DNA from 3 places in the Halomonas sp. TA22 genome. Region 2 is predicted to be linked to each of the others. Evidence: predicted binding sites of a transcription regulator. Region 2 holds the regulator's gene; each other region holds the start of a gene.

Region 1 (3,279 bases), 1.8 Mb from region 2:
GGTCAGTCAAACCTGAGCAAGTCGCAGAACGCTCTGCAGACTTCCATGGAGCGTCTCTCTTCCGGCCTGCGCATCAACAGCGCCAAGGACGACGCCGCCGGTCAGGCCATCGCCAACCGCATGACTGCCCAGATCACCGGTCTGAACCAGGCGCAGCGTAACGCCAACGACGGTATCTCCCTGGCCCAGACCGCCGAAGGTTCACTGAACCAGGTCAACGACAACCTGCAGCGCATTCGTGAGTTGACCGTCCAGGCCCAGAACGGCACCAACTCTTCTGATGATTTGAAGTCCATCCAGGACGAAATCGATCAGCGTCTGGCTGAAATCGACCGTATCTCTGCCGAGACCAATTTCAACGGCGTCAACGTATTGGCCAGCGAGCAAGGCCTGCAGATCCAGGTCGGTGCCAACGATGGTGAAACCATCACTGTCCAACTGAAGCAAATCGATGTCAGCACGCTGTTTGCGGATGGCTTCAGCGTTGCCGGCGCTCCCGCCGCCACTGCCACCGACGTGCTTGATCTTGCCGATGCAGACGCTACGGTCACGCTGGGTGAAGATGACGTTGAATATACCAAGCTCGCAGATGGTACTTGGGAGTATGACACCGGTGAGGTAGACGGAGACGATGAGGCTATCATGGCCACCGTCACCTCTTCTGAACTGGCAAGCTTGATCGCTGAGGAAGAGGACGATGTAACGGTTGGCGACTACACCATCGCTGCCAATGGCACCGTGACCGACACCGATAGTGGCGATGCTGTCTATGTGGAAAACGACGCTCTGACCACCGATCCGGATGCCGCCGCCACCGAGAATCCGCTGGCCGCCTTGGATGCCGCTCTGAATCAGGTTGACAGCCTGCGCTCCGAGCTGGGTGCCGTGCAGAACCGCTTCGAAGACGCCATCACCAACCTGAACACCAACTCCACTAACCTGTCTGCCGCCCGTTCGCGCATCGAAGATGCCGACTACGCGGTGGAAGTGGCCAACATGACCCGCGCGCAGATCCTGCAGCAGGCCGGCACTTCCGTACTGGCCCAGGCCAACCAGATTCCGCAGAACGTGCTGTCTCTGCTGGGTTAATCCGGCCCTTGATCGGGTGGGGCAGGCTTTGCCCCCCCTTCAAGACCCTACAGGCGCCCACGTGGCGCCTGTTTTATTGTGCAAGTAGTAAATCAAACCTTGGTTCAATACGAATTGACTCAAGCTTTCCATACGTTAGCCGATAACTAAAAATATTGGACTTGGCGCACGGAAACGCACGATGACAGCGATCAACACCAATCTTCTTTCCTTGAGTGGCCAGGCCAATCTCAAGCGTTCCCAATCGGCGCTTACTACCGCCATGGAGCGGCTCTCCTCGGGAATGCGCATCAACGGCGCAAAAGACGATGCCGCAGGGCAAGCCATTGGTAATCGCATGACCAGCCAGATCAATGGTCGTTCGATGGCCATGCGCAACGCCAACGATGGGGTGTCGCTGTCGCAGACGGCGCATGGTGCACTGGATCAGATCAATGACAAGCTGCAGCGTATTCGCGAACTGACGGTTCAGGGGCTCAATGGCACCTTGAGCTGGAGCGACAGCGATGCCATCCAGGCCGAAATCAACATGAATCTCTGGGAAATCGATCGGCTGGCCCAGTCGGTCGATTACAACGGTATCCCCCTGCTCGATGGCAGTGCTGGGCTGGTCAACCTGCAGGTAGGCGCCAACGATAACGAGACCTTGAAGATTGATCTTCTGCCGCCAGGGTTTAGCGTGGCGGCACTGGGTCTTGAGGACTTTACCGTCGCGGGGCTTGATGGTGAAGTAACGCCTCGCAACACCCTTCAGGGCTATGCCCGCGATATTGAGCTTTACCCTCAAGCGACGGCTGAAACGACTGTCAGCTATACAGGGGTAACGGGTAGCGAGCCGACCTTGCGCCTTCAAAGTCCGGCAGAGGGTAGCTTCGGTTATTACATCAGCACCCTGGATGGCGACGGCAAACCGCTGTTCTTCAATACGGGTACGCCGCAGGCTCACCATAATACTGCCAGTGATAGCAGTACCGTAACCATTGCCGCGACTGGCCAGCTCTATACCGATACCGCTCCCATGCAGGCAAGAGACATTTCGAGCATTGCCTTCAGCGACAGTAATGGTATGGCCCTGGGCGGAACGCAACGCCTGCTTCAAGACAGCGGAAGCTATGTCATAGAGCAGACCGCCGCCAACGGTAGTGTGAGTTACCATGAGGCTGAGCTGAGTTTTGCGGCGGGCTCCGGGGCTGTGCAAGCAAGGATGGTCAATGACGCGCCCTCTACCAATCAGGTCTATAGTGCCGTCTCGGCGCATGTGATTGATGGTCAGGGTTATACGCTTAGCGAAGCCGACCACCTTGTTTTTCTCGATAGCAGCGGTATGCCCCTGGCAAGTGACGAACTGTTTGAAAATGGTGGTAATTACTACATCCGTAGCGAGCTAGGCGGCGAACCAGCCTACTATCGTCTTGGCAGTGCCAGCGTCTCAACGCAGCTTGTAGATGATGACGAGGAGCTCACGCTGACTTTCCGCGCATCTGATCCTCGCGCTTTTCTCGGCGATGACCTTTCAAGTGCCAATAGCGTAGACACCTTGCCTAGTCTCGACTTCACTACAACGGATATCGACTTCGCCGACGTGAATGATGCCGCGTTCGGTGGCAATGCGCGGCTCATGCAACGTGTGTCCAATAACCAATATATGATTGAAGTCGATAGTGGCGATGGTATCTATCGTTATTATCAAGCAGAGGTTTCCCTGACGATAGGACCGCAAGGAGAGGAGCAGGTACTGGCCAAGGCGCTGGGGGAGGCAGCGGCCACGTTCAATCTCAATGAGCGGGTTGAGACGGTAAGCGGCACCTCGACCGTGACGCTGGACCCGCGCAATGTCACCGTTAACTATACGGATGCCAATGGCGACTCCTTCAGTGATGTGCTGCGCCAGCGCGACGATGGTAACTACTATTTCGATCTTCCTAATAGTCTTTCAAACTATGGAAGCTTCAAGGTGGCAAGCCTGGTCGACACGGAAGGTAACGATATTCTGATCAAAACGGTGAATGGTACTGGGGAGGTGATCATCTATTACCCCTTGGACTCCCTGGCACCGCTTTCTATTAATGTCAGTACCGATGCCAATGGCGCCAACGACGACGGTATTCCTCATACTATCGTCAATCTTGCCGAGGTAGATCAGCAGATTCGTTTGCGCACACCCGCTAATCCACTTGCGGCATTGGATCG
Region 2 (3,279 bases):
TCGGCCGAGCTGCCGGTGCTGGTCAGGCGTGGCTGGCAGAAAATACAAGAAGCGGGGCATGGCCGTGCCGATGCCGATCTTCGCCTGAGAATCGCCTCTTCGCTGGCGGCGGTGGCATTGCGCCTCGATCTTGATTCCAGTGAGTGGGCGATGGATGTGCGTGCTCAGCTGCTCGGTCTGCTGGGTGGGCAGCGTCCGCGCCACCCCAACCATCTTCTTGAGGCGCTCTGCCATCTCTTCCTGGCCCAGGATGGGTTTCGTGCCATGGGCAATGGGCTTCACGACAGCAGTGGGCGCTGATAGCGTGAATGAGATGCCGATAGGATTCGATCAGGCAGCCGGCCTCAGAGAGTGGGCCGAGGCGCAACCGCGCATCGTCGAAGCGAAACAGGCGGAACCTGCACGCACGGTACAGGCCGTTTCCACCTTGATGGTGGTGGGACTGCCAGAGACCAGCACGATACAGACCCGTCAGGTCGAACGCGTTCTGGACGAGTGGCGTGGCGCTGGGCAGCGCTGGCTGGGGGAATCCGGCAGCTGGCGGGTGGTGCCCATTGAGTCGAACAGTCCCCACGTCGCGGTCCTGGCCCAACAGCAGCCGCGTTGGGCGCTTTGGGTAGGCGACGACCCTGACGCCTTTCGCCGTGCCTATCTTGTGCTGAAACAGTTGCATCTCAATCAGGGGCCGAGGAGCCTGCTGGCACTGCCATCAAAACGGGTCGCACGTAGTGGCTTGCTTAACAATTTGCAGCAGGCAGCTCAAGGCTATCTCGGTACACGGTTGCTGGTGCTCGACCTAGCGTAACGGCTGATTTATACCGTTATCTTTACTATTTCTACAGCATCTAACCGAGCAGAGTAATGCTGGCCGGAAGTAGTGCTTCTCTCTTGCGATGTTCACGTAAGGGACGTTCGGTTAGCGCCGTCAGCAGAATCTGTAGTGGGTCGCCATGGCTGACCAGCAAGATGACGTCATCGCTGTAAAGCGCCTCCAATTCATCGATGGTAGCCCGCATGCGAGTCGCAACCGCTTTAACACTCTCAATTCCCGCATGGCGGTGGCAGGCATCCGTGGCATCGATTGCCCAGATGTCCGGATAACGTTCGTCCGACTGACCATCGAAACTACCGAAGAAGCGCTCCCTGAGACGCGTGTCGATTGCCATTTCGAGTCCAAAATGTGTGGCGAGAAAGCGTGCAGTTTCAGTGGTACGAAGAAAATCCGAATGGATGATGCGTGTCGGCGTGGGCCAGGGCCAATGCGTTAGCAAGGCCCGTAGCTGTTCTTGTCCCTTTGATGAGAGTCCAAAACCGCCAAGGCCATGCTGGGGGTCGCTCACGATGATTCCCTGCTGGTTGGCCTGGCTGTGCCCATGGCGCATCAGTAGGTAGCGATTGCGGTAAGGGGTCATAAAACATGCTCCAAGATAGGTAAATGAATGCTACCACTGCGCCGAGCAAAGCGGGGAAAAGCCGGTCATGGCTAGGGGTATTCCCGGTTTGGTCGTGGTGGGTAAGCGGCAATAATGTGAATCAGCGGTACTGAAAAAGATAACGGGTCGTCCCGTAGAAACAGCAGTATTACTGGCCGACCCGTCATATGACTAGGGCCCGAGGCGAGATCAATGTACACGGCACAGGGCAAGATAGATCAAGGCGCATTACTGGAACAATATTTGCCAGTGGTGCGACGTCAGGCGCTGGCATTGCAGGTCAAGCTGCCAGCCAGTGTTGAACTGGATGACCTGATCCAGGCGGGCATGGTGGGGCTGCTGGATTGCTTGAGCCGCTATGATGCCGCCCATGGCGCAACCTTCACGACCTATGCAAGCCAACGTATTCGCGGTGCCATGATCGATGAGTTGCGCAGCCGTGACTGGGTCCCCCGAAGCGTGAGGCGTAGCGCGCGTGCGCTCGGTGAAGCGATTCGTCGAACCGAACAGCGTCTTGGCCGGGCGGCGGAGGAGCGGGAGGTGGCCGCCGAGCTGAACATGGAGCTCGATGAGTATCATCAGCTGTTGGGCGATACTAACAGTGGCCAGTTACTCCCTTTCGAGGAGATCGTGTCGGAGGGGCGGGAACCGGAAGCCGACGATACCGGCCCACTCTCGCCTTTTGCGGCATTGATGCAAGGCGAGCAGCGCGAACGACTGGTAAGCGCCATCGACCAGCTACCTGAGCGTGAAAAATTGCTGCTGGGTCTTTACTATCAGGAGGAGCTCAACCTCAAGGAAATCGGCGCGGTGCTGGGCGTCAGCGAGTCACGCGTCTGTCAGCTGCACAGCCAGGCGGTGTCCCGCTTGCGCGCCAAGCTGGCGGTGTAATCGACAGGCTGGCAAGCTGCACTCTTGAGGCTGTGATGAAGCTGGATCTTGAAGAATTCAGTCCGAGCTGCCTAGCGATGACATCAGAGCCTGAGTTTCCTCGACGGCTTTCAGGTAGCACTCGCGCAGTTGTCTGTTGATGGTCTGGTTTCGGGCATCGCTTTCGAAAGCCTGATAATCCTTGGCCAACGTCAAAATTGCGCCCAGTGGGCCGCCGCTGGTCACCAAGGCATCCTCGATCTCGCCGGGGAGACTCACCTCTTCGAGAAGTCTGACCATCTCGATACCCAGCATTCGATCCATCAGCGAGAACAGGCCTGCCGTAAAGGCGTCGTCCTCGTCGATGTGGCGGAAAGGGGCGGCCAGGTATTTGCACATGTAGGCGCAGATCAAGGCGTGCTGCATCGTCAGGCGGCAGATAGGCCCGTTCTGGGCCAGCATGATAGTGGCGACCAAGGTGCGTAACTCATTGAGGCCAAGCAGTTGCAGGCTGCGCTTCAGGTTGGCGGAGCCTTTCTGACCGTAATAGCTGGAGTTGGCGCGCTTCATTATCATCAGATAGAGATGAGGGTCCTGCGAGACCATGTCGCCAATTCGGTCGATGCTGACCATGTCACGATAGAGTTCTCGAATCAGCCGTATCTGAATGTTGTTGTTGCTGCGGCGCTGGGATCGGGCCATCGTGACATTATGAGGGCGAGCGAAGAAGAAACCTTGGAAGAGGGTGAATCCTTCATCGAGCGCCTGCTCGAAATGCTCAAGATCCTCCACCTTTTCGGCAAGCAGCTTACAGCCGTGACGGCGATAGAGCGCCAGCCGTTCGAGCTTGAGTGGCTGATTGACATCTATTTTGACGATGTCGGCCAGCGGCAGCAGTGCATAGGGCTGCTGCCTGACGAATGCCTCGTCAAGCGCAATGCGATATCCCTTGATCTTGATGGCGTGCAGCGCCTTT
Region 3 (3,279 bases), 390 kb from region 2:
GTAACCTGACCACCCTACCGAACGGCGCTCCATTCAGACTTGGATGGGCCGTGTCAGTAGCGAAATTTCCTGGAGCAGTGATGAATAACTCCTGGATAAGGGGGGTGACGTGATGAGCTGAGAGTCCCTCTACATGAAATGTCTGTGTTGAGCTTTCCTCCGTGCAGCTTGCCACAAAGCCAAACTCGCTTGAGGTGAGCGCCAATAGTCCATCAAGTATTTCGCGCAATACCAGGCGTGGTGGCATCCCCTTGAGAAAATGCTGTTCAGTCCGTTCTGTCAGCGCTGCCAGGCTAAGCCTACCTTTAGCATCGCCGGGTCGGCGGTGGTCCGGCTTGCGTTGTATGATGAGCAAGCTGGCTAGGTCGGCCAGACGCTCGAGGATAAGCCGTTCCTTGGGGGCGAATTCCCGCGGCTCGGGACTGATGATGCAGAGTGTTCCTATTGGAAGCTTGTTGGCGCCATAAAGAGGCATTCCTGCATAAAAGCGGATGCAGGGACTGCCGGCAACCAGGAGAGAATTACTGACATTGGGATCACGCTTGGCATCCTCAACGACGATGCCGTCGGGGGTGCGCATCGTCTGTACACCTAGTGCGTCATCCAGCGCTGTCTCGCATATATCGGTACCGACCGTCGATTTGAACCATTGGCGTTGATCATCGATCAGGCTGATAAGTGCAATGGGCACATCAAAAAGGCGGCAGGCCAGGTGGGCCAGGTCGTCGAAGGCCCTTTCGCATGGAGTATTGAGTATCTCTAAGTCCTGCAGCGCAGCCAACCGCTCGCTCTCATCAAACTGCCAGTAGCTGGTACGGGGGGGCAGGTCAAGCATATCCGCTCCTGATCAATCCATAATATTTCCGCCAGCAAAATCACAACAAGCTTATTCAGAAAATCCTTATTTAATAAGCTTGTTTCCTCGTCAAGCCTCGAGCTGTATGAGCCGTCCTTGAAGCTGGCTCAGGGATTCGGCAATTCTCAACACTTCCTCGCTGGGAATCTGGCGTATGGTTTCGCCGGTATCGCGATCGATGATGCGGGTGACGGTGCGGTTCTCGAACTCATTCAGGTCAAATTCGACACCATAAGAGCGCATGACTTCATTAATTCGCTGAAGAGGCTCGAATAGCTCAGCCACCGTCGTTGGCGCTGCTGCGCCGCGCACGGCTTCAGTCTCTATGGTAGCCACCTGGCGAGTGCCCAGTTGGGCCAGCATGGTGTCAAGCCGCTGCTGTGTCGTCAGTGCGCGCGTTGCGTCACTCAAGTCATTGATCATGTCGCTCATACAGATCCTCGTTCCCAGCCATGAACATTGTCGTCAAAGGCTATCGGCGCACGAGAGTCAAACTTTAATCTTGCTTGAAAAGCAGCCCGCTCCAGGCGGACCAGGGGAAGCCTGGTCGGCAGAGGGTAGTCGTTTCGTTACTGACAGATGATGTCGGAGCGGACGAGATAGGGGATTCAGTTGGTAGATGAGGTGCCGAGGTGCTTTACCATGGCGTCGACAAGGGCTGCTGAGTGGGTGGCTGCCTGATCGATGAACTGGGCGAAGGAGAGGTCGGATTCCTGTCCGGCAATATCGGAAAGCGCACGAATCACCACGAAGGGGCAGTCGTAGAGATGGCAGGTCTGCGCGATGGCGGCGGCTTCCATCTCGGCGGCAAGCATGGCGGGGAAGCGCTCGCGAGTCTTCTTGACGCTCTCGGGACAGGACATGAAACTGTCGCCGGTAGCGATCAGGCCCTCGACTATTCTCAATTCATCAAGGCGCTTGCTGCACTCTCGTGCTGCCTGAACCAGGCGAGGGTCTGGAAGATAGGCCGCAGGCATGCGGGGCACCTGGCCATAATCATAGCCGAACGCAACCACATCCACATCATGGTGGCGAACCTCGGAGGAGATGACCACGTCCCCTATCGCCAAGTCTTCGCCAAAGCCGCCCGCCGAACCGGTGTTGATGATCGCCTCGGGCTGGTACTTGTCGAGCAGCTGGGAGGTGCCTACCGCCGCGTTGACCTTGCCGATGCCGGATTGCAAGATTATGACCTTCACGTCGTGCAAGCTGCCGGTGTGAAAGATGAATCCGGCGTGCTGTCGCGTCTCGTGTTCCGTCAGTCGGGAGGCCAGCAACTCAACTTCCTCTGCCATGGCGCCTATGATGCCAATCGTCTTCATGAGAAACCTTATTATCGGGCTTGAGTGGTGACTCAGGAGAAGACCTGGGTCCACTCGTTACGCTTGGACAAGAAGCCACGGGCGATCTGCTTGGCACCTTCCAGGCTGTGGCTGGCTGCCCAGCCGCACTGCATCTCGTTGCAGGCAGGGACCTCGTCGGCGCCGAGTACGTCTTCGAGCGTCTTTTCGAGAAGGTCAAGTACATCGTCATAGTCGTCGTGGTTGATCAATGCGACATAGAAGCCGGTCTGGCAGCCCATGGGGCTGATATCGACGATCTTATCGGTATGATTGCGTGACAGCTCCGCCATCAGGTGTTCCAGCGAGTGCAGCGCGGGCATCTCCATATGCTCCTGATTGGGCTGGCATATGCGCATGTCATACTTGTGGATCTCATCGCCGTTCAGGCCGGCCTTGACGCCTGCCAGGCGGACATAGGGCGCCTTGACCTTGGTATGGTCGAGGTTGAAGCTCTCGACATTCATCTTCTGCTGTTCGCTCATGGGGGCCTCCGGCACTGACATGACTTTGACGTGAATAGGCGACTAGTCTAGCGCACCGCTACCGTGCTTGCATGGCGTCATGCAGCTCGGCGGCAAACAGCGTATTCTCGAGCAGAGAGGCGACCGTCATGGGGCCGACGCCTCCGGGTACCGGAGTGATATGACCCGCTCTCTCGGCCGCCGCTGCAAAATCGACATCCCCCTTCAGTTGGCCTTCGTGGGTGCGGTTGATCCCTACATCGATGACCACCGCTCCTTCCTTGACCCACTCGCCCTTGACCACGCCGGGTTTGCCCACGGCAACCACCAGCAGGTCGGCGCGACGCACATGCGCTTCCAGGTCGTGAGTGAAGCGGTGGCACACCGTGGTGGTGCAGCCGGCCAGCATCAGTTCGAGCGCCATGGGGCGGCCGACGATGTTGGAAGCGCCGACCACCGTCGCATTCAGGCCGCGTACCTCGATGCCGCTCTCATGCAGCAGCGTCATCACTCCTTTCGGTGTGCATGGGCGCAGCATCGGCAGGCGCTGAGCCAGGCGGCCAAGGTTGTAAGGGTGGAATCCGTCGACATCCTTGTGCGGCAGGATGCGTTCGAGCAT

Evidence for each region. Region 2 encodes FliA, which starts transcription of late flagellar genes. Its sites were predicted from a motif close to CTAAAGTTNNNNNNNNNNCNGCCGATA; they were not measured.
Region 1: a site for FliA is predicted at 1,208-1,234, ahead of HJD22_RS05800 (flagellin). Genes of this name have one in related genera too.
Region 3: a site for FliA is predicted at 1,330-1,356, ahead of HJD22_RS12585 (flagellar protein FlaG). Genes of this name have one in related genera too.

What each region holds. Positions count from the first base shown of each region.
Region 1 is NZ_CP053108.1:1,248,134-1,251,412, forward strand. It holds gene HJD22_RS05795 (FliC/FljB family flagellin) at 1-1,089, shown strand, start outside; gene HJD22_RS05800 (flagellin) at 1,271-3,279, shown strand, end outside.
Region 2 is NZ_CP053108.1:3,059,136-3,062,414, reverse strand. It holds gene flhF (flagellar biosynthesis protein FlhF) at 1-300, shown strand, start outside; gene HJD22_RS14475 (hypothetical protein) at 314-805, shown strand; gene HJD22_RS14470 (histidine phosphatase family protein) at 846-1,412, opposite strand; gene HJD22_RS14465 (RNA polymerase sigma factor FliA) at 1,626-2,324, shown strand; gene HJD22_RS14460 (EAL and HDOD domain-containing protein) at 2,382-3,279, opposite strand, start outside.
Region 3 is NZ_CP053108.1:2,665,921-2,669,199, reverse strand. It holds gene HJD22_RS12590 (EAL domain-containing protein) at 1-835, opposite strand, end outside; gene HJD22_RS12585 (flagellar protein FlaG) at 926-1,288, opposite strand; gene mtnN (5'-methylthioadenosine/S-adenosylhomocysteine nucleosidase) at 1,465-2,178, opposite strand; gene HJD22_RS12575 (S-ribosylhomocysteine lyase) at 2,211-2,681, opposite strand; gene folD (bifunctional methylenetetrahydrofolate dehydrogenase/methenyltetrahydrofolate cyclohydrolase FolD) at 2,740-3,279, opposite strand, start outside.